DNA from 3 places in the Fictibacillus sp. 7GRE50 genome. Region 2 is predicted to be linked to each of the others. Evidence: riboswitches for the same ligand, from Rfam matches in the RefSeq annotation. Region 2 holds a riboswitch; each other region holds the start of a gene.
The links. A riboswitch is a leader RNA that binds a small molecule or an ion and turns the genes downstream of it on or off. The one in region 2 is predicted to bind S-adenosylmethionine.

Region 1 (9,918 bases), on a different contig from region 2:
AGAGTCTTGGCAACAAAAAAGCTGCTCAAAGGATTTCTTGAACAGCTTAATCGTTGTAATCTACAATCCACTTGGAGAAAGTGAGATCGCTTTTAATGCGTGATCTAAGTCATAGATTAGATCATCTACTGTTTCAATTCCGATCGAAAGACGGATTAGTTCTGGGCTTACGCCTGATTTTCTTTGTTCTTCTTCAGATAGTTGTTGATGAGTGGTGCTAGCTGGATGGATGATCAATGATTTTGAATCTCCCACGTTTGCCAGGTGAGAGAAGATGCTAACATTTTCGATCAACTTTTTACCTTCGTCTACACCGCCTTTAACCCCGAATGTTAAAATTGCACCCGCGCCTTTAGGGAGGTATTTTTGGGCAAGTTCATAGTAAGGGCTGCTTGGAAGCCCTGCGTAATTTACCCAATCGACCGATGGATGACTCTCTAGGAACTTCGCTACTTTCAATGTATTTTCAACATGACGTTCTATACGCAGAGCAAGTGTTTCCAATCCTTGAATAAATAGAAAGGAGTTGAACGGTGCGATAGACGAACCTAGATCTCGAAGCAGCTGAACACGTGCTTTTAGAATATAAGCAAGTGGACCAAATGCATCCGTATACACAATTCCTTTATAGCTTGGATCTGGCTCAGTCAAGCCTGGGAATTTCCCATTGCTCCAATCAAATTTTCCAGAATCGACGATAACTCCACCTACTGAAGTACCATGTCCTCCGATGAACTTTGTTGCAGAATGAACAACGATATCCGCTCCATGTTCGATTGGGCGACAAAGGTAAGGCGTAGCCAACGTATTATCTACAATAAGAGGAACTCCTGCGTCATGTGCGATGTCAGCAATCGCTTGAATGTCGGCTACATCGATTTTTGGATTCCCGATGGTCTCAATGTATACGGCTTTTGTTTTTTCTGTAATAGCGTCTTTAAACGATTGAAGATTATCAATTTCAGCGAATTGTGTCTGGATGCCGAGCTTGGGGAGAGTGACAGAGAACAGGTTATACGTTCCACCATATAGAGAGGTGGAAGCGACGATTTCATCACCAGAGCCAGCGATATTGAATATAGCATTTGTAATGGCAGCCTGGCCAGAAGCAAGAGCAAGAGCACCAACACCGCCTTCAAGTTTTGCAATGGTCTGTTCAAACGCATCTTGCGTTGGATTCATCAAACGCGTATATATGTTTCCGAACTCTTTTAGGGCAAATAAGTTCGCTGCGTGCTCTGTTGAATTGAACTGATAGGAAGTGGTCTGGTAGATCGGAACAGCACGAGCTCCTGTAGTCGGATCAACTTTTTGACCTTCATGTAATGAAATCGTTTCAAACCCATACTGTCTTTTTGCATTTTGATCAGTCATTTTCAAATCTCTCCTCAACGTCATTTTTTTGTATCCAATCGCATTCAGTTTCAACTTATCCCAGAAAAAAAGACCTCTTCCAAAAGAAGAGGTCCCGATGATTTCACCCGATCGAAGTCTCATCTTTCAGAACATTAATTGTTCTGCTGAAATTAGCACCATGCGTTTCCGCTGGTTGCCGGGCATCATAGGGTCAGTCCCTCAGCCTCTCTGGATAAGAAGATTTGAATATTGAATTAAGATTTATAATACATAGGTCATTATCAATAGTCAACTGAATTTTTTAAAAATTTCGGATTTTTATTTTCCGGATTACTTTTAACTGCATAAATAACTCCAACCGCCCAAAAAGCAGCAAGAACAAAGTAGATTGGTAACAACATGTTATGTGAAACCCCTAGTGTATGAAGAAGGGTGCGGGTATTGGTGATAATAATCAATCCACCAACAAGTACTCCGAGTATGTGAGAGGGAATGAGTCGCACTAGCCATGCAGCAATAGGAGCCGCAATCACTCCTCCTAGCATCAATGCACCTACCCATAGCCATTCAACTTGTTCCCAGCCGAGTGCGATGAAGAATCCGACTGATGCAGATACTGCTACAGCAAATTCACTTGTATCTACAGAACCGATCACCTTCCTGGTTTTCATGTCTTGTTTTGCCATTAGGACTGGAGTGGTGACCGGGCCCCAGCCTCCTCCACCTGTAGCATCTAAGAAACCTGCTAATAATCCAAGTGGAATAAGTTGTTTCTTCGTAAATGGTGTACCATTCGCTGTTGCTTTCTTTTCTCCAAGTTTAAACAGAAAACGATATAAGATATAAATTCCAAGGATAATTAGAAAGATAGAGATATATGGCTTTACTAGATCTCCAGGAAGGTTGCTTAAAAAACAAGCACCTACAAATGCGCCGATTGAACCCGGCAGAATTAAGCGAGTAACGACTTGGCGATCAACGTTTCCAAACTTAATATGAGAAGCGCCGGATGCCGCAGTGGTAACGACTTCAGCAAGATGTACGGACGCAGATGCAGCTGCAGGAGCAATTCCAGCTACTAACAGCAAAGATGTAGATGTAACTCCATAAGCCATACCGAGTGATCCATCAATCAACTGTGCAAAAAGACCAATTAGAGCTAATACAATCAACTTTTTCATACTTTTCCTCCTCAAAATAAAAAGGCCCTTAACAAGTAGTGTTAAGAGCCTTCGGTTTACCGATCAGCGATACAGATTAAATTTTAGTTAATACTATATGATTCAAAAACATAAAAAGTCAACTGTTTGTTTAAATTTTTTGTAAAAATAGAAAAATGAAAAAATAGGTCTTGATATCATTTTCAGATATGTTATGATTTTATAAAATTTAAACTCTTATCCAGAGTGGTGAAGGGAACTGGCCCGATGAAACCCGGCAACCTGCGATTGTAAGGTGCTAACTCCAGCAGAATGTATTTACATTTTGGAAGATAAGGTAATATGTTTACCTCCACTATCTTTCCGAAATGGGAAGGTTTTTTTGTTTTTTGGCTTTTGTTGCTCTTGAAAGTGGTTGATATCCGTTCCAGGATGCTCGCTTTCCGGGGGTCGTGCGGTGAGCCACCTCGACACTTTGTGTCCTTAGGTGTCTCACCTGTCCCGCTGATCCCCCAGGAGTCTCGCACCTTGCACTCCAATCAACTTTTCAATGAAGCCAAAACATAAATCAACAAAAAACAACAACTTTTTGAAAGAGCCTTTGAAAAGATATGAATGTTAGAAAGGGAGGCAGTGGAGTGGCGAACGAAAATAGTGCAAACGATTTTCTTCCTCAGCTTCAACAAATGCTGAGCAGTATTAAATTTGGATCAATCACTTTAGTCGTTCAAGATGGAAAAGTGATTCAGCTTGAAAAGAACGAGAAGGTAAGAATTAAATAATTCGCTGACTAGAAAACTAGAGGCGGTTTTAACGAATGGGCAAAGCCCTAAAAACGTTAAAGCCGCTTTTTTTATGGCGAAAAGGAGGTAGCAGATTGCTAACGTACGAAACATGGGACGAAAAAACCCGTGATTTTGATAGTGAAAACCCCACAAAAGGCGCGCTGCATGCTTTGAAGTGGGCTTATGAAACGTATGAAGATGATCTGGTTTATGCGTGTAGCTTCGGAATTGAAGGAAGCGTCTTAGTGGATCTTGTTCATCAAATAAAGCGTGATGCTCAAATTGTTTTCCTTGATACCCATCTGCATTTTTTAGAAACGTATAAAGTGATTGAAGAAGCGAAGAAAAGATATCCATCTCTTCGCATCAAATTGAAAACACCGGCTTTATCTCTTGAAGAACAGGCGAGTAAGCACGGTGAAGAGCTTTGGAAATTAAATCCTAATCAATGCTGCATGATTCGAAAAGTGATTCCTTTAGAAGAAGAACTAAACGGAGTAACAGCCTGGCTTTCAGGTCTACGCCGTGAACAGTCACCTACCCGCCAGAACACGCAATTTGTTAATCGGGACGAACGATTTAAAAGCATCAAGATTTGTCCGCTCATTCATTGGACGTGGAAGGATATTTGGCGGTATGCACATAAACATGACTTGCCGTATAACAAACTACACGACAATGGGTATCCAAGTATAGGCTGCGAGCCATGTACACAGGCAGCTGTTAACGCAGTCGACCTTCGTGCCGGTCGATGGTCAGGTACAGGAAAACGAGAATGCGGGCTTCACGAGAATAAATAGAGAAATACTAGGAGGAGAGAGACATTATGAGTACGATTCAACCACATGGAGGGCAATTAATCACTCGGTTCAGGCCTGAAACACCACAATACAACCTTAAAAAAGAAATTATTCTTGATGCAACTGCACTCAGCGATCTTGAATTGATCGCGATTGGAGCTTATAGTCCGTTAACAGGATTTTTAAACCAAAAAGATTATCAATCCGTTGTCCACGATATAAGGCTCAGCGATGGAACGGTTTGGAGCTTGCCCATCACGTTACCGGTAGATTCTGATACAGCATCAACACTTATAAGAGGTGAAGAAGTTCGTTTAACATACGATGGTGTAACCTACGGGATTCTTAAGGTAGGTGATGTTTATACTCCTGTTAAACAAATTGAAGCAGAGCGAGTTTATAAGACATCCGACCAAAATCATCCAGGAGTTAAGAAGCTGTTCGAACGACATTCTGTTTATGTAGGTGGCGAGATTACACTTGTTAGACGTATTAAGAAAAATTTGTTCCAAGAGTATCATCTCGATCCGAGTGAAACGAGAAAACGATTTAACGAATTAGGTTGGAGCACTATAGTAGGTTTTCAAACGAGAAATCCCGTTCACCGGGCTCATGAATATATTCAAAAAGCCGCACTTGAAATTGTAGACGGACTCTTCTTAAACCCGCTCGTAGGGGAAACAAAGTCTGATGATATACCAGCTGATGTTCGAATGGAAAGCTATCATGTTCTTCTAAAAAACTATTATCCTATCGACCGTGTGTTTCTTGCTGTATTTCCTGCAGCGATGCGATATGCAGGTCCTCGTGAAGCCATTTTTCATGCGATCGTCAGAAAAAATTACGGCTGCACACACTTTATCGTAGGTCGTGATCATGCTGGAGTAGGAAATTATTACGGAACGTATGAAGCACAAGAGATCTTTTCACAGTTTACAGAAGATGAGATCGGCATCCAAACATTGTTTTTTGAACATAGCTTTTATTGCAATAAATGCGAAGGTATGGCTTCTTCGAAAACATGTCCACACCCAATGGAAGAACATGTCATCTTATCTGGAACAAAGGTAAGAGAGCTTCTTCGTAATGGAGAACTTCCACCTAGTACGTTCAGCCGAAAAGAAGTAGTAGAGGTATTAATAAATGGACTAAATCGAAATGATGCAAATCATAGAATAGGAGATTCAAATGAGCAAACCGCACAATATCATTTGGCACGATAGTTCAATTACGAAAGAAGACAGAAGAAAACAAAATAACCATTCCAGTTTTGTTCTTTGGTTTACTGGTCTCTCAGGTTCTGGCAAATCAACTATCGCCAATACGCTCGCAAAAGAACTGTACGAGAGAAACATCCGAAACTATGTATTGGATGGAGATAACATTCGTAATGGATTAAACCGCGATCTTTCATTCTCTGATGAAAATCGAAGTGAAAACATTCGACGCATTTCTGAAGTATCAAAGCTTTTTGTAGATAACGGAACAGTCGTACTTACAGCTTTTATCTCTCCCTTTATACAAGATCGGGAAATGGCGAAAAGAATCGTTTCAGAAGAGGAATTTATAGAAATTTTTGTTTCATGTCCGATTGAAGAATGTGAAAAAAGAGATCCAAAAGGTTTATATAGCAAAGCGAGAAAAGGTGAAATTCCTGACTTTACTGGAATTGATTCACCTTATGAAGAACCGATTTCACCAGATTTCACCATATATACTAACGAACAAAGCGTTTCTGAGATTGTAGAGAGCATCTTAAATCTTCTGGAAAAAAGGAAGCTGATTTAACTAAATAAAAAGGAGAATGAGAGAATGGCATATCAAAAGACGTGGGCAGAAAATCCGAAGATTAATAAGACCGAACAAAAAAAGCTCGTAAAAGACGGCTTAAAAATATTTGAAGATATTCCTTATTACGCAGAAAACGGCTTCTCCTCTATCCCGAAAGAAGAATGGGATAGTTTCAAGTGGGCAGGACTCTATCTGCAGCGTCCTAAAGAAGATGGCTATTTTATGATGAGAGTCAATGTTCCATCTGGCATTTTAAGTTATGAACAAGTAAAAGCATTGGCTCATATTTGCAAAGATTACGGAAGAGACGTATTCGATATCACGACACGACAGGCCATTCAATTTCACTGGCTGACGATTGAAGAGATTCCAGATATCTTTAATCGGTTAGAAGGAGTTGGGTTGTCGAGCGCGGGTGCATGCGGGGACATCACAAGAAACATCATGGGGAACCCAATCGCGGGCATCGATCCACACGAACTCTTCGATACCACTGAAATTGTAAAGGAAGTTTATGAGTTCTTTCAGCATAATGAAGATTTCTCTAATTTGCCGAGAAAATACAAAATGTCCATTAGTTCAAATGTAAACAATAGTGCTCATGCTGAGATCAACTGTGTGGCCTATACTCCAGCTTTTAAGGAAATTGAAGAAAAAGAGATTCCTGGCTTTCACATAAAGATCGGCGGCGGTCTTTCATCTAGACCATTCTTAGCACAGCCCCTTGATGTGTTTATTGAACCGCATCAGGTAAAAGAAGTGTCGATCGCAATTACTACGATTTTCCGTGACTACGGTTATCGGGAGAAACGACACCTTGCACGTCTGAAATTCTTAATGGCCGATTGGGGACCAGATAAATTCAAAGAAAAGCTATTAGAATATACCGGACCGCTTCACTCTAAAGGAAGAGATGCTCTTAAAACTTGGAACGGAGGTTACTTCTATGGCGTTCATTCTCAAAAGCAAGACGGATTAAGTTATATCGGCTTTAACGTACCTGTTGGTCGACTTCATGCTGATGAAGTTTTAGAGCTTGCTGAAATTGCTAAGAAATACGGAAACGGTGAAATTCGAACGGTAAATTCTCAAAACTTAATTATTCCAAATGTGAAACACGAAAACGTCGACTTGCTTTTAAAAGAGAGCATTTTCAAACGTATTACTACTCAGCCTCTTTCATTTATAGGACATTCCGTCTCTTGTACAGGGATCGAGTACTGCAACTTAGCACTCGTTGAAACGAAAGAAAGGATGCGTAAAATCGCTGAGAACCTTGATCAAAAAATAACACTAGATGTTCCTGTTCGCATTCATATGGTTGGCTGCCCTAACTCATGCGGACAGCGTCAGATCGCAGATATTGGTCTTCAAGGTGTATTGTTAAAAACGAAAGAGAAAAAGATGGTTCAAGCCTTTGAGATTTATGTAGGAGGCACACTTGATGATGGCGGAAAGTTTAACGAAAAGCTTAAAGGAAAGTTTCATGCAGATTCACTTGACGAGGTACTTTTACGATTCCTTACTGTATTTAAAGAAAAGAAACTTCCATCCGAAAACTTTTTTGATTATATAGACCGTGTCGGGTTGGAACATCTTCAAATAGAACTGGACCGAATCGCAGAAGAGTTAGAAGAAAAAGTCTCATAAAAGGGGGTCAAGCTATGTATTTATACCGTTTTGAAGTGATTTTGAAATCAGAGGTTATTCCTGTTGTGATAGCCGCTTCAACAGATGAACAGGCTTTTCAGTTGGTTGACATCGAGCTCGAAAAGTACTTTTTGAAACAGCCTGAAGTTGATGAAATCTCTCTTTATGAAAAGAAACGAATTCGTACGGGGAACGGCTTTGTGCTCTATGAACGAGAAATGATTTTAAATCCTTAAGGAGTGATGATGATGGGAAAAGTGTATCTTGTCGGAGCTGGTCCGGGAGATCCAGGGTTGATAACCGTAAAAGGTCTGCGTTGTATTCAGGAAGCGGATGTCATTTTATATGATCGATTAGTGAACAAAGAATTGCTCTCTTATGCAAAACCTGATTGCGATTTAATTTATTGCGGTAAACTGCCAAACTACCATTTCATGAAGCAAGAGACGATCAACAGTTTCTTAGTTAAACACGCTCAGAAAGGAAAAGTAGTAACTCGCCTAAAAGGTGGCGACCCCTTCGTGTTTGGAAGAGGAGGAGAAGAAGCAGAAACACTTGCCAAAAGCCGCATACCGTTTGAGGTCATTCCAGGGATAACATCAGGGATTGCAGCACCCGCTTATGCGGGTATTCCTGTTACGCATCGAAACATGGCTTCAAGCTATGCGGTCGTCACAGGTCATCGTAAAAAAGGCGAAGAAGATGAACTGAAATGGGAAAGTCTAGCAAACGGTATTGATACATTAGCGATCTATATGGGAGTGGCTAACCTAGGTTATATTTGTGAACAGTTAACGAAAAATGGGAAAAGCAAAGAAACACCAGTTGCTCTCGTTCAATGGGGTTCCTTAGAAAGTCAACGAACCGTTACAGGTACACTCGATACGATTGAGGAAATTGTAATAAATGAACATATTGAGAATCCGAGTATGATCATTGTAGGTGAAGTCGTTCGTCTTCGCAGTGAACTGAAATGGTTTGAACAGCTGAACGATGAACGGAATAAGCTTGCTGAAGTAAGAGAGGCTTTATAAATGAAGGCATTGCTCTTTATCTGTCACGGTACAAGACTGGAAAAAGGACGTATGGAAGCAGAAGAATTTGTGAGACTGTGTATGGCACAAATTGATGTGCCCATTAAGGAGATTTGTTTTCTAGAGCTTAGTGAACCCTCTATCGCTCAAGGTTTTGAAACCTGTATAGAAAAAAGAGCTACAAGCATCTCTGTCATTCCTGTGTTCTTATTAAGTGCGAACCATATAAAAATAGACATACCGAAAGAGCTTCAGCAACTGCAGACTACATATCCAGAAGTTGAAGTGAATTACGGACGTCCTTTCGGTGTACATCAAGCCATTTCACATTTGTTATGGGAGAAGATCATTAAAAGCGCAGTTACGTTAAGAAAAAATTCACATATCCTTTTAGTGGGTAGAGGTAGCACCGATCTAGATGTTAAGCGCGACCTAGAAGCAATAGCATCTAACGTTCAAGATCATTATGGAATTCCTAGTATTCAAGTTTGTTTTTTAACTGGTTCAGAACCAAGTTTTGAAGAAGCACTTTGGAGTAGCAGTGAATTATATGAGCAAGTTATCGTTGTGCCTTACCTTCTATTTTCAGGACTATTAATAAATGGAATGAAACATACGATAATTCGCCATCAGCAGCAAACCACACAAAACGTAACTCTTTGCGAGACGCTTGGCTACCATCCTATTCTGAAAGACGTTTTACTCACACGAATACATGAAACACTTGCAACAAAGAAGTATGCATGTTCTTAAAAAGAGAGGAATGCTATGTATCCTATTCACATAAATTTGTCTGGTAGAACGGTTGTAGTAGCTGGCGGTGGTCTAGTAGCACATCGTAAAATTAATGATTTATTGAATGAAGAGGCAATAATTACAGTAATCAGCCCAGCAGCTGTCAAAGAAATTCAAGAATGGCATGCTGAACGAAAGCTGACTTGGATCGAAAGAGAAGTGGAACGTGCTGATTTGGAAGAAGCGTTTCTAATCATTGCTGCAACCAATAGTAAAGAGATTAATTCTTGGATTGCAGAACTAACAAGTTCGAAACAGCTAGTGAATGTTGTTGACCAACCAGACCTGGGTAACTTTATTGTTCCTAGTGTTGTAAAGAGAGGGAAACTCATTTTATCAGTTTCTACTTCTGGAGCTAGTCCAAGTTTATCTAAATCGATAAAAAAAGAGCTTCAACAAAAATACAGTGAAGACTATGAAACGTATTTAGATTTTTTATTTCAATGCAGATCGATCATTAAGAAGGAATATCCGGAAAAAAATCGAAAAGACTTATTAACAAAGCTAACAGATCGGTCCTTTTTATATAACGAAGAAAAGCAACGCA
Region 2 (9,918 bases):
TCTGGGAAGAAGAAGGAATCAAGAGCAGCTGCTTGGCGATTCAAAACTTGATGCTCGCAGCCCATGCGCGCGGACTAGGGACTTGCCCGATGACTGGTCCCGTATTGCTTGCGCAAGATGCGATTCGAGACTTTTTAGAAATTCCGTCTAAGAAACAGATCAACATGGTTATTTCACTAGGACATCCACAAGATCAACCGAAAAAACTCGCAAGAAAAGCTGTAGAAGAAATCGTCACATATGTAGATTGATGACAATTGGTTCTGTAAAATTCTTAAAAAGCTCGTCCAGCGGCTGACAAGCACACTGGACGAGCGCCATATGAAAAGCGCAAGGATCACCGCTTTGAAATGCCCCCTTGAACCCCTCTCATACCCCTCTATAAGACTTCAGACCTACAATTAATCTTAAGAAAAAAGGATTTTTTTCGACATATACCGAATATATGTTTCATGTAACGTATTTTCAATTATAGAAAGAGGAACTTCTTATGAAAGAGACATTTGACTTGATTGATTATGCACTGCAAAAAAGTGGATTAGAGGAACTTAAAGATCCGACTCAGGTTCAGTATTTAGGTGAAGGGGCTTGGCATCTTGCTTATCTTGTTCAGCTACGCACTGGAGATGCTGTGGTTGTTCGTTTTCCGAAAACAGAGGCGTATGGAAAGAACGTTGAGTTTGATGAAGAAACCATGCACTCAGAATATGCAGCGACTAGAGCATACTATGAGCTAGCAAACCAAGTTAAACCAGGAATCTGCCCTGCCTTTTTCAATTATCATGTAGAAAAAGGCAGAACGTTTACCGTGGAATCTTATGCGGGAAAAGCAATCAAGCTAGATCAACTAACGGTTGTAGAAGCGTTTCATATTGGAGCGGAAGTTGGTGAGTTCTTTCGCAAGATGAATACTGCACATCATGGCTTAAAAGGGTTTGGTTATCTCTCATGGAACGGTAAACATATTGCAGGCAAATTTCAATCAGATGTTTCAGAATCTATGAAAGAAGAAAACAATGAATACATAGATGATTTCAAGAAATTTATAGAAACGTATGAGGGGGCCATTTCTTCATCAGCTTTAGTAGACCTACAAGCTTGCATGGAGGATAGAGAGATTACGGATCATACGGTTGTACTTACTAATCAAGATACATCTCCAGAGAATATATTGCTGCATTCAGATGGCACTGTCTGTTTGATTGATCCTGTACCAATCTTATATAGCGGAGATTCGCTTGCTGGGAATTTTCTTAATAATTATCGGACGTTGTTTCCAACATTTTTTAATGCACCGCGTTATGCACGACATGAATTTGATCGCTTTGAAGACCGTTTGAAAAGAATAGCTGACGGATTTTTAGAAGGTTATTCTAACGGAGATCTAGATGTAAAGCGTCGAGTGAAACAAGAAGAGTTTATTCAACTTACGGATCTAACTGTAACTCATTGGCAACTACTTCAGATTGATGAATTATCGTCCGAACAGAAAATTCGTTACGGAGAAAGAGAAGCCATTGCCAATCGAATAGCGGAACTTGTAAAAAAAATCGAAGAGTTTCAATGGTTTGATGAAAAAAGTGGAACAAAGTTAGCATAACCGGCATAGCATGGGCATAATCTTAATTCAAAGCTGACAGTTGAACACTCATTCATTTGTATAACTTTTATGATTTTTCAAAAAACGGTTGACTTTCTAAAACATCTTACTCTATAATCCTATTCAAGAACAAAGTAAACATCAGCACGTTAATGTGTTAAACATAATTTGAATATCTCTTATCCAGAGAGGCGGAGGGACTAGGCCCGATGAAGCCCGGCAACCAACAAACCACATTTGGTTTGGAAAGGTGCCAATTCCTACAGATCTTTTTTGATCTGAAAGATAAGAGGAGGACCAAAACCCTCTTCTTAGGAAGGGGGTTTTTCTTTTTCCCCTTATCATACTTCAAGCACAAACATCACTTAGTCACTTATTTCATTTTAAAAATTGAATATAGCAAAAGGGAAAAGCATTAATCTTTATCCCTAGTTTTCCTATAGATTTTATTTGAATAATGAGAAGGAGCGATTATAATGACAAAATCTTTTGACGGATACGATATTGAAACATTGCTATTACATGGGGGCCAAGCGCCTGACCCAACGACAGGATCACGAGCGGTACCTGTCTATCAAACTACTTCCTATGTTTTTTCTGATACAGACCATGCGCAAAGCCTTTTCGCGCTTGATGAGCCAGGAAACATCTACAGCCGAATCGGAAATCCAACTGTTGATGTTTTTGAGAAAAGAGTTGCACTTCTAGAAGATGGTGTTGCAGCTGTAGCTACTTCTTCTGGTATGTCAGCTATCGCGCTTGCCATCTTAAACATCGCACACGCAGGAGACGAAATTATTGCAGCTACGAATCTATACGGAGGTACTTACAACCTATTTTCTACTACTCTTCCGAAATACGGAATCAACGTAAAGTTTGTTGATGCAGAGGATCCAGAGAACTTCCGAAACGCGGTTACTCCAAACACGAAAGCATTTTTTGCTGAAACGATCGGGAACCCCAGTCTTAACGTATTAGATATTGAGGCAGTGGCAGATATTGCGCATGAAAACGATGTACCTCTAATTATCGATAATACATTTGCAACACCATATGTCACAAAGCCAATAAGCTTTGGAGCGGACATCGTAATCCACTCAGCTACAAAATGGATCGGCGGACATGGAACCGCAATTGGCGGTGTTGTAGTGGATGGAGGACGCTTTAATTGGAATTCAGATAAATACCCAGGATTCACTGAGCCAGATAACAGCTATAACGGATTAAGATACGCGAATGATTTTGGAACATTGGCTTTCGCGACTAAATTACGCGTTCAGCTTTTACGAGATTTCGGAGCTTGTTTAAGTCCACACAATGCATTTCTCCTTCTACAAGGTTTAGAAACACTGCATCTACGAGTGGAAAAACATGCGAAGAACGCACAAGAAGTAGCGGAGCATCTGGAAAAACATCCAGCAGTAGATTGGGTTTCATATCCTGGTCTTTCTTCGCACAGAAGTCATGAGCTTGCGAAAAAATATTTAAGCAACGGTTTTGGTTCGATCGTAAACTTTGGAATTAAAGGCGGGCGTGATGCAGGACGTAAGGTCATTAACAACATCACATTATGGTCACATGTTGCAAATGTTGGTGATGCAAAATCATTGATTATCCACCCTGCTTCTACCACTCATCAACAGCTGAGCGGAGACGAATTAGTAGCAACAGGCGTAACAGAAGAACTAATTCGGTTGTCGATCGGACTTGAATCCGTAAAAGATCTTACGAATGATCTTGATCGTGCGATACAAACGGCTACAGGAATCGGAGCGGATAAAACAGAAATCACGATTAATGACGAAGGTGTCATTCGTTGGGCATTGCAATCATCACTTTATAGAGCAGTTGAGAATGGACAGGAAATTCAACGACCTAAGACGCTAGCGATCGTGGGACTCAGTTCCAATCCTGCAAGACCTAGCCATCGATTAGCTAGAAAGATGCAGCGACTTGGCTATAAGATCGTTCCTGTTAATCCAAGAGAAACCGAAGTGCTTGATGAAAAAGCGTATCCAGATTTAAAATCCATTCCGTTTCCGATAGATGTTGTTCAAGTATTTAGAAGTCCAGAAGCAGCGATCGAGCTCGCAAAAGAAGCAGCGGTCACACAACCAAAAGTGTTCTGGCTGCAAGAAGGTGTCATCTCACCAGAGGCTGCAAAAATCGCGAAAGAAGCTGGTATTGATGTGGTGCATAACAGATGCACGTATAAAGAAGCACAACGACTAAGAGGTACCATTTCAACGTATGCGTGTGAACTTTAAAAATAGAGATAGCCGATTCATTTTTAGGTTTTGCTTTAATGATTCTTTGCTTGTTGATTGTAGTGCAAGGTGTGAGACTCCTGGAACGGGAGTCAACGACTTTCAAGAGTAACTCAAAAAATAGCCATACAAAAAGAGAGAAACGTGGAGGGAAATACATGATGAAGATTTGGCAAAAAGCAGCACTGGCTTTAAGCATAGCAGGCGCTTTAGTGTTAGCGGGCTGTTCCAGCAGTGCTAAAGAAGGTGAGAAGCCGGAGAAGATTAGACTTGATTATGCCTTTTACTCTCCAACAAGTCTAGCACTCAAAAAGTTTGGCTGGGCAGAAGAGACATTCAAAAAAGATGGCATTGAAGTGGAATGGGTTCAGAGTCAGGGAAGTAATAAAGCGCTCGAATTTTTGAATTCAGATAGCGTTGATTTTGGATCGACAGCTGGTGCCGCAGCTTTAATCGCAAAAGACAAGGGTGCTCCGATCGAGTCAGTCTATATCTATTCTCAGCCAGAATGGACAGCACTTGTCGCGGCAGATGGATCAAAGATTAAAGATGTAAAGGATCTGAAAGGTAAAAAGATAGCGGCGACGTTTGGTACAGACCCGCACATCTTTCTACTCCGAGCACTTGCAGATGCCGGCCTTTCTGCAAAGGATGTACAAATCGTAAATTTACAACATGCAGATGGTGCGAATGCTCTATTAAAAGGGCAAGTGGATGCTTGGGCTGGATTAGATCCACATATGGCGAGAGCAGAAATCGAATCCGGTGCTCAATATATTTACCGCAATCCAGATTTTAATACGTATGGCACGTTAAACGTACGCTCTGAGTTTGCAAAGAACCACCCGAAACAAGTAGAACAAGTCATTGAACTTTACGAAAAAGCAAGGAAATGGACGATTGAGAATCCAGAGGAAGCAACAAAACTTTTATCTGAAGAAGCGGGGATTAAAGAAGATGTCGCAAAAAAACAACTGCAACGAAACAACTTCGAGGAACCTGTTCCAGGATCACAGCACGAAAAAGCTATATCGGCTGCAGGCGAAGTTCTCCAAACAGAAGAGATTGTCAAAAAAGATACTAACATCGAAGATCTTGTAAAGAAATTAATCAATCCGAAGTTCGCAGAAAAAGTAATCAAACAATAAGGAGAGAGAGGAGGAAGTGTCGATGATTTCTGAAACACATAAGTGGAAAGTAGCACAGAGAGCTTCCCCTCAAAAGCTCTCATCATCTAAAGGCATATTCCAATTAGGTAGAGGAATTCTTATTGGTTCTATCTTGCCTATCATTTTATTAGTTGGGTGGGAAATAGCAGCTAGAATGGGACTACTAGCTGCGCACCTGCTGCCTGCACCAACCATTATTTTAGAGAAAATAATTAGCATGTATCAAGATGGCTCCCTGTTTGGTCACATCTCTATTACACTGACCCGGGTATTCTTAGGGTTTGCGATTGGAACGGTAGCGGCGGTCGTGATCGGTGCGATTGTTGGTTATGCAAAAACAGCAGAAAGACTTTTAGATCCGTTGTTTCAAGCGATTCGTTCTATCCCTTCTCTTGCCTGGGTACCACTCTTTATTCTTTGGATGGGGATTGGCGAACCTTCTAAGATTTCTTTAATCGCAGTAGGTGTATTCTTCCCTGTCTATTTAAATATTGTGGCAGGGATCCAAGGGGTGGATCGTAAGCTCATCGAGGTAGGAAGAATTTATAAGTTAACACCTTATCAGCTAACGAAACGCATTATTCTGCCTGCTGCATTGCCGTCATTCATCACAGGTATGCGCAGCGGCTTAGGTTTAGGGTGGATGTTTGTAGTAGCCGCAGAGCTTATGGGTGCAAGTGAAGGATTAGGCTATCTGCTTGTGGTAGGTCAGAACACGTACTCACCTGATACGGTAATTGCGAGCATCTTGCTATTTGCAATCTTAGGAAAGATAACGGATGCCGTACTAAAATGGATCGAACGCCGTTCGTTAAAATGGCAAGATAGTATAACCAATCAAGGATAGAAGGAGGGGAAACAAATGCTGAATGTGAATCGTTTAAAACGTACGTTTAATCATGACACAGCTGGGTTTCAAGATATTAATTTTTCTGTACAGGAAGGGGAAATCATTGGAATTCTAGGAACGAGTGGCTGTGGGAAAAGTACATTGCTTCGCGTGCTATCAGGACTTGATAAACAATATGAAGGGACGATTTCGATAGAGAATGGATCGAACAACCAGATCGGTATGATGTTTCAAGAACCTCGCCTTCTTCCATGGTTGTCTGTAAAGAAAAACATTTCATTCGGTTTGGAAAAAGAAAAAAGGAATACGGATAAATATAAAACGTATCTGGATCTAGTAGGATTAACGGATTTTGAGAACCATTACCCGAAAGACTTATCAGGGGGGATGGCACAGCGGACAGCAATAGCAAGAGCGCTTATCACTGAGCCTGAGATTCTATTATTAGACGAACCATTCAGTGCGTTAGATGCTTTTACAAAAATGCAGCTTCAAGATCTTTTATTATCCATATGGCAAAAAAAGAAAACGACGATGATTTTAGTAACTCACGATATTGATGAAGCACTTTATTTATGTGATCGAATCTTTATCTTAAAAGGGCAGCCAGGTGAAGTGTATAGCGAAGTTTCAGTGGAAAAACAAAAACCGAGAACCCGCGGAGACGCTTACCTCTCTAAACAAAAAGCACACATCTTAAATTTACTAAACGTTGAAAAGAAAGCAGCAGGTGAACAGAAATGACAAAACTAGCCACCATTCATCCAGTCGAAGGAAATCATAATATTTCAGAAGACCAAAGGGATACAGCATTTTCTTGGGAAACTTTTATTAAAGAATTCAATAGGCGAAGTGATGGTAAGACGAATATGGCGTATGAATGTGTAGACCGTCATGTTGAAGAAGGAAGAGGTGAGAAAACAGCTCTTCACTATATTGACGACTCACAGGATATTAAAATTCGTTATAACGAGTTAAAGAAAACGACTGATCAATGGGCGGCGGTTTTGAAAAAGCATGGTGTAAAGAAAGGAGATTTTGTATTCGTATTCTTGCCAAAACACCATCATTGTCATATCGCAATGTTAGCTGCTATTAAGTTAGGTGCGATCGTGGGTCCGTTATTTGAAGCATTCATGTCAGATGCTGTAAGAGACCGAATCAATGATTGTAAAGGAACGTTCTTAATTACAGATGAAGAGTTGTATAAGCGAGTACCAAGAGAAGATATTCCGAGTCTTCATACGGTTTTTTTAACAGATGCTGAAGGAGAAAACGGAGAAATCTCGCTTCCAAAAGAATTGAAGAATGTAGAGAACACTGAGAGTCAGATTGAGTGGGTAGATCCTGAACATGGTTTAAACATCCACTACACATCCGGTTCTACTGGAAAACCTAAAGGAATCATCCATGCTCATCGAGCGATGGTTCAGCAATATCTTACAGGCAGATGGGTGTTAGATATTCAAGAAGATGATGTGTATTGGTGCACGGCTCATCCTGGATGGGTGACAGGAACAGTGTATGGCGTTTTTGCACCATTATTAAACGGAGCCACCATTGTTGTTCACGGTGGGCGATTTAAAGCAGAAACCTGGTATGAAACCTTACAAAAAACAGGTGTCACAGTATGGTATAGTGCACCAACTGCGTTCCGCATGTTGATGGCAAAAGGAAATCAGCTTCCAGAACACTATGACCTTTCAAAGCTTCGTCATATTTTGAGTGTAGGCGAGCCATTAAATCCAGAGGTAATCTTTTGGGGTAAGAACGTACTTGGTAAACGAATTCATGATACATGGTGGATGACTGAAACTGGTGCGCAGCTTATCGTGAACCTTCCAACAGAGCCGATCAAGCCAGGTTCGATGGGAAAAGCTTTTCCTGGAATAACAGCAACTGTATTGGATGAAGAGGGAAAAGAATTGCCTCCGTACGCTGTAGGACATTTAGCGATCAAGGCCCCATGGCCAGCAATCATGAGAGAGGTTTGGCAGAACCCTGAAAAATATAATTCTTATTTTAGCTGGGGTGAATGGTATGTTTCTGGAGATCTAGCCATAAAAGACGAAGATGATTATATCTTTTTCCAAGGACGTTCAGATGACATGATTAATTCTTCAGGAGAACGAATCGGACCATTTGAAGTTGAAAGCAAGCTGATTGAACACAAAGCAGTGGCCGAAGCTGGAGTAATAGGCAAGCCTGACCCTATTCGCGGAGAAATCGTGAAAGCCTTCATCGTGTTAAAAGATGGATTTAGCGAGAGTAAAGAGCTTTTGGAAGAAATCCGAATCTTTGTTAGAGGTGAGTTAGCTGCACATGCTGCACCTCGTGAAATTGAAATCGTGGAAGAGCTCCCTAAAACAAAGATCAGCGGAAAAATATTGCGAAGAGAGCTGAAAGCCCGTGAGTTACAAAAACTTGCTTGAGACCACGAGAAAGATAGGGAAGATAAGAATCGGTGACTTTGCTTTAGAGTCAGGTAAGATAATCCTAAATGCAGAACTAGCTTTTGAAAAAACGGGAAACCCAAAAGGTCCAGTTGTCTTACTTTGCCACGCGTTAACTGGAAATCAGTATGCATTTGGTGAAGAGGAAGATCCAGGATGGTGGCGTGGATTAATTGGTCCTGATCATTATATCGACACAAACCAATTTCAAGTCATCACATTTAATGTGCTCGGAGGATGCAGCGGTTCTACAGGTCCAGCAAGTACAAATCCTGAAACCGGAGAAATCTATGGAAAGTCATTTCCTTTTGTAACGGTAAGAGATATGGTTCGCGCACAGCGACAGGCACTTAGCATTTTAGGAATTCCAAGACTTCTAGCCGTCATGGGGGGATCTCTTGGCGGTATGCAGGCACTTGAATGGGCAGTGCAGTTTCCATACTTTTTAGAAAAAGTATTTATCTTTGCGGCAACTCCCTTCTTAAGTGATTATGGAGTTGCCTATAATAGACTCGCTCTTCACGCGATAGAAAGTGATCCTGTTTATAAGAGCGGCAATTATAAAGGCGATGATAAATTGACAGGTTTGGAGATCGCACGTATGGCGGGCTTATTAACGTACCGCCAGCCTAAATTATTTAACGAGAGATTCAATAGAGAGATCAAAGAAAAAGATGATGAAGGTAAACCGTTCTTTCAAGTAGATTCTTATCTTACGTATCAGGGGGAAAAGTTGACGAAAAGATTCGATGTGGATAGTTATGTTTCACTTCTATACGCTATGAACGCTTTTGATATTGGGGATAAGCTCGGTGGCTGGGAGCGGGCAGCATCACAAATTCAAGCTGAAGTTCATGCTTTTGGTTATGAAGGGGATCTTCTATATCCACCTGAAGTGATTGAGAATTTTGTTAAACATACTAGATTCGGAACCTACTATTCTATAGAAACAGACTTCGGTCATGATGGATTTTTAGTTGAATTTGAAAAGTGGGGACCACATGTGAGGGAAGCATTGAGACAAGAAGGGAGGCTGCAATATGGCACCTATTAAAGCGGCGCTGCTAGGTTTTGGAACAGTTGGCCAAGGTGTATATGAAGCGCTGAAAACACATAAAGAACAGCTTCAAGCCGTGCTCGGTCAAGAAGTTGTGATCGAAGGAATCTTAGTAAAAGATGGATCGAAAAAACGTGAAGTGGATGATCATGTTTTAATTACTACTGACTTTAATGAAATCCTCAATATTGAAGGATTAGAGGTCGTGTTTGAAGCAATAGTGGGAGAAGAGCCTGGTTTTACTTACTTAAGCCGCGCTCTTGATAAAGGTTGTCATGTAATTACAGCTAACAAAGTCATGTTTGCGAGACATGGGAGAACATTGCTTGATAAGGCGGAAACACTGAAACGCTTTGTGGGATTTGAAGCGACAACTGCCGGGGGAACTCCGATTATTCGCAGCATCTCGCAGCTTCTTCAAGTAAATGAGATCCATACAGTTGAAGCTATATTAAACGGTACATCCAACTACATTTTAACGAATATGAGGGAAAAAGGTCTTCCCTTTCATGATGTGTTAAA
Region 3 (9,918 bases), on a different contig from region 2:
TGTAGAGCAAGGCTTTGATGTTATTAATCTAGGACAAGGGAATCCTGATCAACCAACTCCACAGCATATTGTTGATGCATTAAAAGATGGAGCCGATAGACCTGATTTTCATAAGTATTCACCGTTTCGCGGACATGGATTTTTGAAGCAGGCAGCTGCCGATTTTTATAAACGAGAATATGGAGTAACACTCGATCCTGAGAAAGAAGTAGCCGTACTCTTTGGCGGGAAAGTAGGTTTAGTAGAGCTATCGCAGTGCTATTTAAATCAAGGAGATGTTGCACTCGTTCCAGACCCGGGATACCCTGATTATTGGTCAGGTGTTGCAATGGCTGGTGCTACTATGGAGACGATGCCCTTAAGAAAAGAAAATGACTTTCTCCCGAAGTATGATGAATTACCTGAGACAGTATTGAACAAAGCAAAGCTTATGTTCTTAAATTATCCGAACAATCCTACAGCAGGGGTTGCAACAAAATCCTTTTTTAAAGAAACAGTAGAACTCGCTAACAAACATGATATTCTCGTGTGCCATGATTTTGCTTATGGAGCAATCGGATTTGATGGACAAAAGCCGGTCAGTTTTCTACAGATAGAAGGAGCAAAGGACGTAGGTATAGAGATTTACACCCTTTCTAAAACGTATAACATGGCAGGATGGCGCGTTGGATTCGCGGTTGGAAACGAAACTGTTATTGAATCTATTAACCTACTTCAAGATCATTTTTATGTAAGCTTGTTCGGAGCTGTCCAGCACGCGGCGGCTGAGGCATTGAACGGACCACAGGAATGTGTGGATGAACTGGTAGATACATATGAACGTCGCCGAAACGCATTCATCGGACGTTTGAACGAAAATGGCTGGAAGGTAGAATCGCCAAAAGGTTCATTTTTCTGCTGGCTGCCTGTACCTGATGGGTATACTTCTGAAACTTTCGCAGACTATTTGCTAGAGAAAGCACACGTCGTAGTCGCGCCAGGCATCGGATTCGGAAGCGAAGGCGATCGGTATGTACGTGCTGGCCTACTAACATCAGAAGAACGTCTGATAGAGGCTGCTGATCGGATTGCTAAACTAATAATCGATAACTAGTGTTTACCTCCACTGACATTTGATTGTAGTGCAAGATGGGAGACTCCTGGGGGACGAGTGTGGCAGGTGAGACCCTTAAGGGCGCAAAGCGGCAAGGGGCTCACCGCACGCCCCCCGGAAAGCGAGCATCTGGAACGGAAATCAAATCACTTTCAATACACTGAAGAAAGAAGATAGGGTTGACAGATCGTTCATACCCTGTCATAATCACAATTAAAATTATATTCTAACAATTTGCACTCTTATTAAGAGCAGGTGGAGGGACTAGCCCGATGAAACCCGGCAACCATTCAGCTAATTATGTATTAGCTGAAAACGGTGCTAATTCTTGCAGTCGAACGTTGACTGAGAGATAAGAGGAAGTGGAACTGTCAATATGTAGACACCCCTTCCTCGTGAAGGGGTTTTTTGTGTTTTTGAAAGGAGAACGACAAACATGAGTAAAATTACAGCGACGTACTTAGTACATGATAAGAAAGAAAACTTACAAAAAAAAGCGGAAGGAATTGCACTAGGACTTACAGTAGGTTCTTGGACAGATCTTCCTCAACTAGAGAAAGAACAGCTAAAAAAACATAAAGGGATTGTGGAAGAGGTCATTGAACTTCCTGAAGATCCACGTGCTGATCAATTTTTAGGAAGTAAAAGAACTAAGGGCTTGCTTAAGATTTCCTATCCATCAGCGAACTTTTCAAATGATATTCCAGCAATTCTAACGACGGTTTTCGGTAAACTTTCGTTAGATGGTGAGATCAAGCTCATAGATTTAGAGTTTGATAGAGAGCTAGAAAAACAATTTCCTGGTCCTAAGTTTGGAATAACAGGAATTCGAGATATCTTAGGCGTACATAACCGTCCACTAGTTATGAGTATTTTTAAAGGGGTACTCGGAAAAGATCTATCATTCTTCAAGCAGCAGTTATATGAGCAGGCTTTAGGTGGGGTAGATCTTGTAAAAGATGATGAAATTCTTTTTGAGAACCCACTCACTCCTTTTGAAGAAAGAGTGAAAATCGCTAAAGAAGTATTAAAGTCTGTTCACGAGCGAACAGGCGAAAAGACGCTCTACGCAGTTAACTTAACAGGCAGAACGAGTGAACTTCGAGATAAAGCGAGGCGCGCAGCAGAATTAGGAGCAAACGCATTACTATTTAACGTTTTATCTTACGGACCAGATGTATTGCAAGAACTGGCCGAAGATAAAGAGATTCAACTACCGATCATGGCTCATCCTGCACTATCCGGAGCTATAGGGTCATCATCACTTTACGGAATTGGTTACTCAGTATTATTAGGCAAATTGCTTCGTTATGCAGGAGCAGATCTTGTGTTGTTCCCATCACCATATGGAAGTGTAGCACTTGATCGTCAAGAAACATTAAGCATTGCGGATGCCTTAACAACAGAGAGCATCTCATTAAACAAATCGTTTCCAGTCCCTTCAGCTGGTATCCATCCAGGACTAACACCGGTTTTATACAATGACTTTGGTTTGGACAGCGTTATAAATGCAGGTGGAGGCATACATGGTCACCCAGATGGAGCTGCTGGTGGAGCACGTGCTTTCCGTCAGGCGATAGATGCCGTTGTTAAAGGAGAAGACTTTGAAAGTTTTGCTGAAAAACATGCAGAACTTCAAAAAGCATTAGAGCTTTGGGGTGGTGTTCCTGTAAAATGACAACTCAACACCGATCGGTAATCTTTTGTGATTTTGATGGGACTGTTACCGAAAAAGATAACATCGTCGCCATCATGGAAGAATTTTCACCTGAGGGATGGCAGCCGATCGTAAATGAAATCTTGAATGAAACGATCTCGATTCGAGAAGGTGTAGGAAAAATGTTTTCCAGAATTCCTTCGAATAAAAAGAAAGAGATTATTGAATTCGTTTTAACACGTTCTAAGATTAGAGATGGCTTTCAGGAATTTATTCAATTTACTCAAAGCGAGAGAATTCCATTATACATCGTTAGTGGTGGCATTGATTTTTTTGTTCATCCTGTTTTAGAAAACAAGCTAGATTCACAATACGTATTTTGTAATGCCAGTGACTTTACCAGTGACACGATAAAAATCACTTGGCCGAACGCGTGTGATGATCAATGTGATAATGATTGTGGGTGTTGCAAACCTTCTGTTATCAGACGACTGGAAGAGAAGTATCCCCGAACAGAAAAGATTGTGATCGGTGATTCAATTACTGATCTTCAAGCTTCTAAGATGGCTGATGTTGTTTTCGCAAGAGATTATCTGATTGAAAAATGCGAAGAAAACCAAATACCCTATACTTCATTTGAAACGTTTCATGACATCATTCATGTCTTAGAGAAAAGAGGTGTGAAAAGTTGAGTAAACAACAGCGATGGATTGAGCTTGCAGATGTAAAGGATGAGCTGGCTTCACGGAACTGGTTTCCCGGAACAAGTGGTAACGTATCGATTAAAGTAAGTGACTCACCGCTCGCTTTTTACGTTTCTGCAAGCGGAAAAGATAAAACAAAACGTACCTCTGAAGACTTTCTTTTAGTAGATCAGTATGGGGATCCGGTAGAAGAAACGCATTTAAAAGCTTCAGCAGAAACAGGCATTCATTGTGAAGTCTATCGATTAACGGATGCAGGCTGCTGTTTACACGTTCACACCGTGGATAATAACTTAATCTCTGAGTTATATGGTGATGTAGGGAAGATTACGTTTCAAGGTCAAGAACTGATAAAAGCTTTTGGAATATGGGAAGAAGAAGGAAGTATCACGGTTCCTATCGTTGAAAATTACGGTGACCTTTCGAAGCTGTCAGAAGCGGTTGGTGTGGTGATAAAGCATGATACAAAAGCTGTTTTGATCCGCAATCATGGGATTACCGTATGGGGCAGAAATGCTTTTGAAGCGAAGAAACACTTAGAAGCTTTTGAGTTTCTGTTCTCTTATCATATCAAATTACAAACTTTAAACGTTTTAAATAAAAATCAATCATTTGGAGGCGTTAAAAATGGCACAACTACGATTTCATGATAACAACGAAAGAATTGAAAAACAAAGCGAGGTAGAATCGTACTTAAACTCACAGGAAGTTATTTACGAAAAGTGGGACATTGAAAAACTTCCATCTCACCTTCGTGAAAATTTCTCGTTAAGTGATGAGGACAAAGAAGAAGTGATTCAAACCTTCCGCAGTGAGATCGATGATATCTCTGAGCGCAGAGGGTATGTAACAGAAGATGTTATCTCCCTTTCTGATGCGACACCAAACTTAGATGAGCTTTTGAAAAACTTCTTAGCAGAACATCATCACACAGATGATGAAGTACGATTTATCGTTTCTGGACATGGAATCTTTGCGATCGAAGGACCTAATGGAAGGTTCTTTGATGTAGAGCTTGAGCCGGGAGATCTAATCTCCGTTCCAGAAAATTTCCGTCACTATTTCACGCTGCAAGAAGATCGTAAAGTAGTAGCGGTTCGCATCTTCAAATCAAAAGAAGGCTGGGTACCGATCTACGATAAACAGCCACAAGAAGCAAAATAATAAACCTGGCACACCATTTTATTTGAATGAAATGGTGTGTTTTCTTTTGTAATGAGAGAGTAGTTGGCGGGTTCAGGCGCTCGTCCGGCGGCTGACAAGCACGCTGGACGAGCGCCATACAGAAAATACGAGCAAAGAAAAAGCATCGGACTTTAATATCCGATGCTTTTTCAAATTCCTCATTATTTTAAAGCTCTTTTGATTTTCTTAGATTGATTAAACGATAGGTGTGCAGGGCGATAACCTTAAGAACCGCATATACTGGAACGGCTAGAATCAATCCAAGGAGACCACCTAGGCTTCCTGCAACAAGCAAGATTGAAATAATGGTAAGCGGATGGATATCCAGCTTTTTACCCATAACTTGAGGAGAGATTACATTACCTTCGATCTGTTGAGCGATAACCATAACAATTAGTACTTTGATGACCATCGCCGGCGAGTCAACGACCGCTACGATCAGCGCAGGAACGACTCCAATAATCGGGCCAAGAAACGGAATAACATTTGTGAACATCGCGATGATGGCTAAGATCAGTGAATACTCGATTCCAATTACAAGGTATCCAATATAGAGCATTGTTCCCACACAAACACTGACCAGGATTTGTCCTTGGATGTATGAACTAAGGGCAATGTCCATGTCTTTTAGGATTTTTGTTCCATTATTACGCTGTCTTTCAGGAAGAGTTTGAAGCACCATCTGTGGAGCTTTTTCACCTTCTTTTAGCATGTAATAAAGAATGAAAGGAACGGTAACAAAAATCATAATAATGTTTGTGATGATTCCAATAAAGTTTGCGATGTTCGTACCAATTGTTTGAACACTCGTAGACAAATAAGCAGTCACTTTATCAGAGATTTCTTTCACATCAAATTGGTCACTTTCTTGGAAACGGCTTACCCATTCATTTTGCTGTAAATCATTTAGCTTAGAACGAATAGCATCGATTAAAGCAGGTGTATTCTCAATTAAATTACTTACCTGTCTTTGTAATATCGGACCAATAGAATAGAATAGCAATACGAAAAGTCCGATCGCAAGCAGATAGATGAGAAGGATGGATAACACCTTCGGCACATTTCGCTTATGTAAGAACTGAACGACTGGCCGGAACAGATAATAAAGAACACCGCCAAGTAAAAACGGGAAAAATAACGTTTGAACGAGAACGACGATCGGCCTGAAAATAAAATCAATCTTGGTTCCTACTAGAATGATTAAAAAAATGAGGAGAAATCCGTAACCGATACGAAAAAATTTCGACTGTGGCATTTAATGATCACCTTTATCTTCTGAAATATGTATTCATTATATACAACTTATAAGAACATACACAAATTTTTAAAAAACACCCGTACAAGGATAAAAGCATATGCTGAGTAATGGGCATAGATACTAGAAATGGAGTTTGTACAGAAAGGATGAAACCAATGTGCGGAATAACGGGTTGGGCAGATTGGAATCGTAACCTCACACATGAAAAAAATATATTAATTAAGATGGCCTCACCATTATCAAAAAGAGGACCAGACGCACTTAATGTATGGAGTACCACACATGCAGGTTTTGGTCACGCAAGGTTAGCAGTTGTAGATATTGAAGGCGGCGTTCAGCCGATGACAAGAACGAAGAACAAATCGAATTATACACTTTGCTATAACGGAGAGCTGTACAACACAGAAGATCTCCGGAAAGAACTTTTACAAAGAGGGTACACGTTTGATGGGCATTCCGATACGGAAGTTTTACTTACTTCTTATATGGAGTGGGGAGAGAGTTGTATCGATCGGTTTAATGGAATATTTGCATTTGGAATTTGGGATGAAGAAAAGGAAAGCTTGTTTGTAGCTCGTGATCGATTAGGGGTAAAGCCATTTTTCTATACTGAAAAAGGCGGTATGCTGTTATTTGGGTCTGAAATAAAGTCCATATTAGCTCATCCAGATGTCAAGGCTGAAATAGATCGTGAAGGACTACAAGAAGTTTTCGGTCTAGGACCATCTCGTACCCCGGGTAACGGAGTATATAAAGGGATAAAAGAACTCCGTCCGGCACATGCTGCGACGTATTCAAAAAACGGGCTGAAAATTTGGCGGTATTGGAACGTAGAAAGTAAACCACATCAAGATTCTTTGCAAGATACGGTTGAAAAAGTGAAATATCTCGTGAATGATGCAGTGACGCGACAACTGATTGCAGACGTACCAGTAAGTACTTTTCTTTCTGGCGGTCTCGATTCAAGTGCGATCACCGCAATCGCAGCGAAATATTTTAAAGAAGAAAACAAAGGTGACCTCCATACGTTCAGCATTGATTATGTAGATAATGATAAGTATTTTAAAGCGAGTGATTATCAGCCGAATTCAGATGCGTATTGGATCAATCAGATGGTTGAAGCTACAGGCTCTGTTCATCATAGCTGCGTGATTGATAACGAACTATTAATCAATCATTTGCGTGAAGCTGTCACAGTTCGAGATCTGCCAGGAATGGCTGATGTTGATTCTTCACTTTTATGGTTCTGCCGCCAGATTAAACCTCAGTCAACAGTTGCACTTTCAGGAGAATGCGCAGACGAAATCTTTGGTGGGTATCCATGGTTTCATAAAGAGGAACTCTTGCATCGTCCAATGTTTCCGTGGATGCGTTCAACAGAAGCGCGCCAAAATCTTTTACAAGACTCATGGGCTAGCAAGTTGAATCTAGCTTCATATGTTCAGCAACGATACGAAGAAACAGTGAATGAAACGCCTGTTTTAGAAGGAGAATCTAAAATAGAAGCGAGAAGACGTGAAATCTTCTATTTGAATATGATTTGGTTCATGACGACACTGTTGGATCGTAAAGACCGAATGAGTATGGGAGCTTCATTAGAAGTGAGGGTACCTTTTGCAGATCATAGAATTGTAGAATACGCATGGAACATTCCTTGGGACATGAAAATGCTGGATGGAAGAGAGAAGGGAATACTTAGAAAAGCACTTACTGGGGTACTTCCGAATGATGTACTGTATCGAAAAAAGAGCCCTTACCCGAAAACGTTCCATCCGGATTATACGAACGGCGTAAAAGATTGGTTAACAAGCATCGTCGCGAAAAAGAACTCACCATTGTTTGAAGTATTAAACCGAGCCCGTGTTCAAGAAATTATTCAAACGAATGGTGAGACGTTTAAAGAGCCTTGGTTTGGTCAACTTATGACCGGCCCACAATTAATGGCTCATCTTGCGCAGATCGACAGCTGGCTGACCGACTATAATATTAATATCGTAGATTAAACGAAAAAACCGGAAACATTTCTGTTCTCCGGTTTTTTAATTTATGCAGTTGCTTCATGCTTGACGACTAATTGTTTTTGCCATTTTCTTTTTCGCCACCTCGACAGCATAAAGAGTCCCCGCAGCCATTCATCTGCAGTGAAGGCGAGCCAAATCCCTATTAAACCAAGATCGAAAGTAATCCCTAACAAGTATGCGAGTGGTACACTAACTCCCCACATAGAGATGACACCCATAATGACCGGAAACTTAACATCACCTGCAGCTCTCAAACTTGAAATGATAACAAGATTAAAAGAACGGCCAGGTTCGAGCAGGAGCGTTAAGTATAAAAGAATAGTACCCTCCTTAATAATCTCAGGATTATCTGTGAAAATAGATAGAAGTGGCTTTGCAAATAGTGAAGCTATACCTGCCATAAGAAAACTTATGATCATGGCATACGTCTGACTTTTGAGACACATCTTATAAGCAGAGTCGTACGATTTAGCACCGATTAAGTGACCAATTAATATCTGTGTACCTTGGCCGATCGCTACAGCGAAAAGGAAGATAAACATCATAATATTAAAGGTATATACCTTTGTAGTAAGTGCCGTTGTACCAAGCAGCGTGATGAAGAACGTAATCAGCATCTGAGATCCACTATAAGATAGATGCTCTCCAGCTGATGGCAATCCGATTTTTAATACACCCTTTATATGAAGAGGGAATAATTTGAATGAGCTGGAAAAAGGTAATGGTATAGAAGAGCGCTTAAACAACAGATACAGAATTACAAGTAAACCTAAAAATCGGCTAACAGATGTTGAAATCGCTACACCTTCAACACCTAATACTGGAAAACCGAAAGCGCCGAAGATAAATAAATAGTTTCCAAATACGTTCAAGATGTTCATCCCGATCGTGACATACATGGCATCTTTCGTAAAACCGTAGCTTCTAATGGCAGCTCCGATCGTCATAATAACCGATTGGATAAATGAAAATCCTCCTACGATCATTAAATAGCTCGATGCTTCAGCCATCAACTCTGGTGGCGTATTCATCCATGTTAAAAATACATCGCCAAAGACAAGTAATGCAGCACTTAAGAGTACCCCAAAAAGCAAGTTCCCTAAGATGGCAACGACAGCTACTTCAGCAGCTGTACGTTCAAGTCTAGCACCTATTGCCTGTGCAATAACCACACTCGCTCCTGTTGCAACAAATCCAAACATAACGATTACGATCGATAACAGTTGATTAGTGAGTCCGACAGCAGCCACTGAATGATCAGAATATTGACTGAGCATAAGAGTATCAGCGTTCCCCATCAACATATGAAGCATTATTTCAATAAATATTGGCCACGTTATGGCAAAAAGGGAAAGCTTAGCAGCTTTGTTGCCTTTCATGTAAATCCCTCTCCATCGTGTTTATATTGTATGGTTTTAACATTTACCTATTGTATCAGGTATGAGTAGTCACTGAAATAAAATCCCCTCACTTTTTACAGTGAGGGGGAACATGTTTATTTTCTTCTATATATACTAAAGCCGTATCCAGGCAAAGATCCTGAGAATGATGACCCCAAAATATGTGTGTAGCCTTCAGGGATATCAATGGAAAGATCAGCGCTTTCTTCACCCGCATTTAAAAGGATCCATACATTTTCCTCATTTGATGAACGCTCATATACTAATGTTTTCTCATTTGCCTTGATAAACTTCATTTCGCCGTCATTGGCTAGAACTTTATGATCTTGACGAAGAGTTAGCAAAGATTGAATATGTTCAAACAGATCTAAATCTTGTTTGTTTTCATCCCATTCCATACATTTTCTGCAACCTGGATCATTACCACCTGTCATACCGATCTCGTCTCCATAATAGATACATGGAGTTCCTTTAAAGGTTAACATCAATAAGAACAATAACTTCATCTTATCCTTATTCTCATCACAGAACGTTAGAACACGTTTTGTATCATGTGAACCTAATAGGTTAAACGCAGCTTCGTTAACATTTTCAGGATAC

Region 1: linked by a shared signal. The riboswitch ahead of IHV12_RS11730 (homocysteine synthase) and the one ahead of IHV12_RS09630 (PLP-dependent aspartate aminotransferase family protein) in region 2 are both predicted to bind S-adenosylmethionine.
Region 3: linked by a shared signal. The riboswitch ahead of IHV12_RS14700 (2,3-diketo-5-methylthiopentyl-1-phosphate enolase) and the one ahead of IHV12_RS09630 (PLP-dependent aspartate aminotransferase family protein) in region 2 are both predicted to bind S-adenosylmethionine.

What each region holds. Positions count from the first base shown of each region.
Region 1 is NZ_JACZDW010000003.1:94,512-104,429, forward strand. Features, by position in the region: gene IHV12_RS11730 (homocysteine synthase) at 61-1,374, opposite strand; SAM riboswitch class I at 1,491-1,595, opposite strand; gene IHV12_RS11735 (sulfite exporter TauE/SafE family protein) at 1,638-2,537, opposite strand; SAM riboswitch class I at 2,751-2,855, shown strand; gene IHV12_RS22665 (YezD family protein) at 3,203-3,298, shown strand; gene IHV12_RS11745 (phosphoadenylyl-sulfate reductase) at 3,394-4,101, shown strand; gene sat (sulfate adenylyltransferase) at 4,128-5,324, shown strand; gene cysC (adenylyl-sulfate kinase) at 5,290-5,889, shown strand; gene IHV12_RS11760 (nitrite/sulfite reductase) at 5,914-7,542, shown strand; gene IHV12_RS11765 (DUF3906 family protein) at 7,557-7,778, shown strand; gene cobA (uroporphyrinogen-III C-methyltransferase) at 7,791-8,576, shown strand; gene IHV12_RS11775 (sirohydrochlorin chelatase) at 8,577-9,329, shown strand; gene IHV12_RS11780 (NAD(P)-binding protein) at 9,345-9,918, shown strand, end outside.
Region 2 is NZ_JACZDW010000002.1:477,816-487,733, reverse strand. Features, by position in the region: gene IHV12_RS09640 (nitroreductase family protein) at 1-251, shown strand, start outside; gene IHV12_RS09635 (hypothetical protein) at 491-1,600, shown strand; SAM riboswitch class I at 1,777-1,892, shown strand; gene IHV12_RS09630 (PLP-dependent aspartate aminotransferase family protein) at 2,077-3,867, shown strand; gene IHV12_RS09625 (aliphatic sulfonate ABC transporter substrate-binding protein) at 4,026-5,015, shown strand; gene IHV12_RS09620 (ABC transporter permease) at 5,038-5,883, shown strand; gene IHV12_RS09615 (ABC transporter ATP-binding protein) at 5,899-6,630, shown strand; gene acsA (acetate--CoA ligase) at 6,627-8,318, shown strand; gene metX (homoserine O-acetyltransferase MetX) at 8,311-9,393, shown strand; gene IHV12_RS09600 (homoserine dehydrogenase) at 9,380-9,918, shown strand, end outside.
Region 3 is NZ_JACZDW010000003.1:672,926-682,843, reverse strand. Features, by position in the region: gene IHV12_RS14705 (pyridoxal phosphate-dependent aminotransferase) at 1-1,093, shown strand, start outside; SAM riboswitch class I at 1,333-1,452, shown strand; gene IHV12_RS14700 (2,3-diketo-5-methylthiopentyl-1-phosphate enolase) at 1,530-2,771, shown strand; gene IHV12_RS14695 (2-hydroxy-3-keto-5-methylthiopentenyl-1-phosphate phosphatase) at 2,768-3,442, shown strand; gene IHV12_RS14690 (methylthioribulose 1-phosphate dehydratase) at 3,439-4,104, shown strand; gene IHV12_RS14685 (1,2-dihydroxy-3-keto-5-methylthiopentene dioxygenase) at 4,082-4,618, shown strand; gene IHV12_RS14680 (AI-2E family transporter) at 4,806-5,894, opposite strand; gene asnB (asparagine synthase (glutamine-hydrolyzing)) at 6,053-7,900, shown strand; gene IHV12_RS14670 (MATE family efflux transporter) at 7,942-9,297, opposite strand; gene IHV12_RS14665 (glycoside hydrolase family 13 protein) at 9,414-9,918, opposite strand, start outside.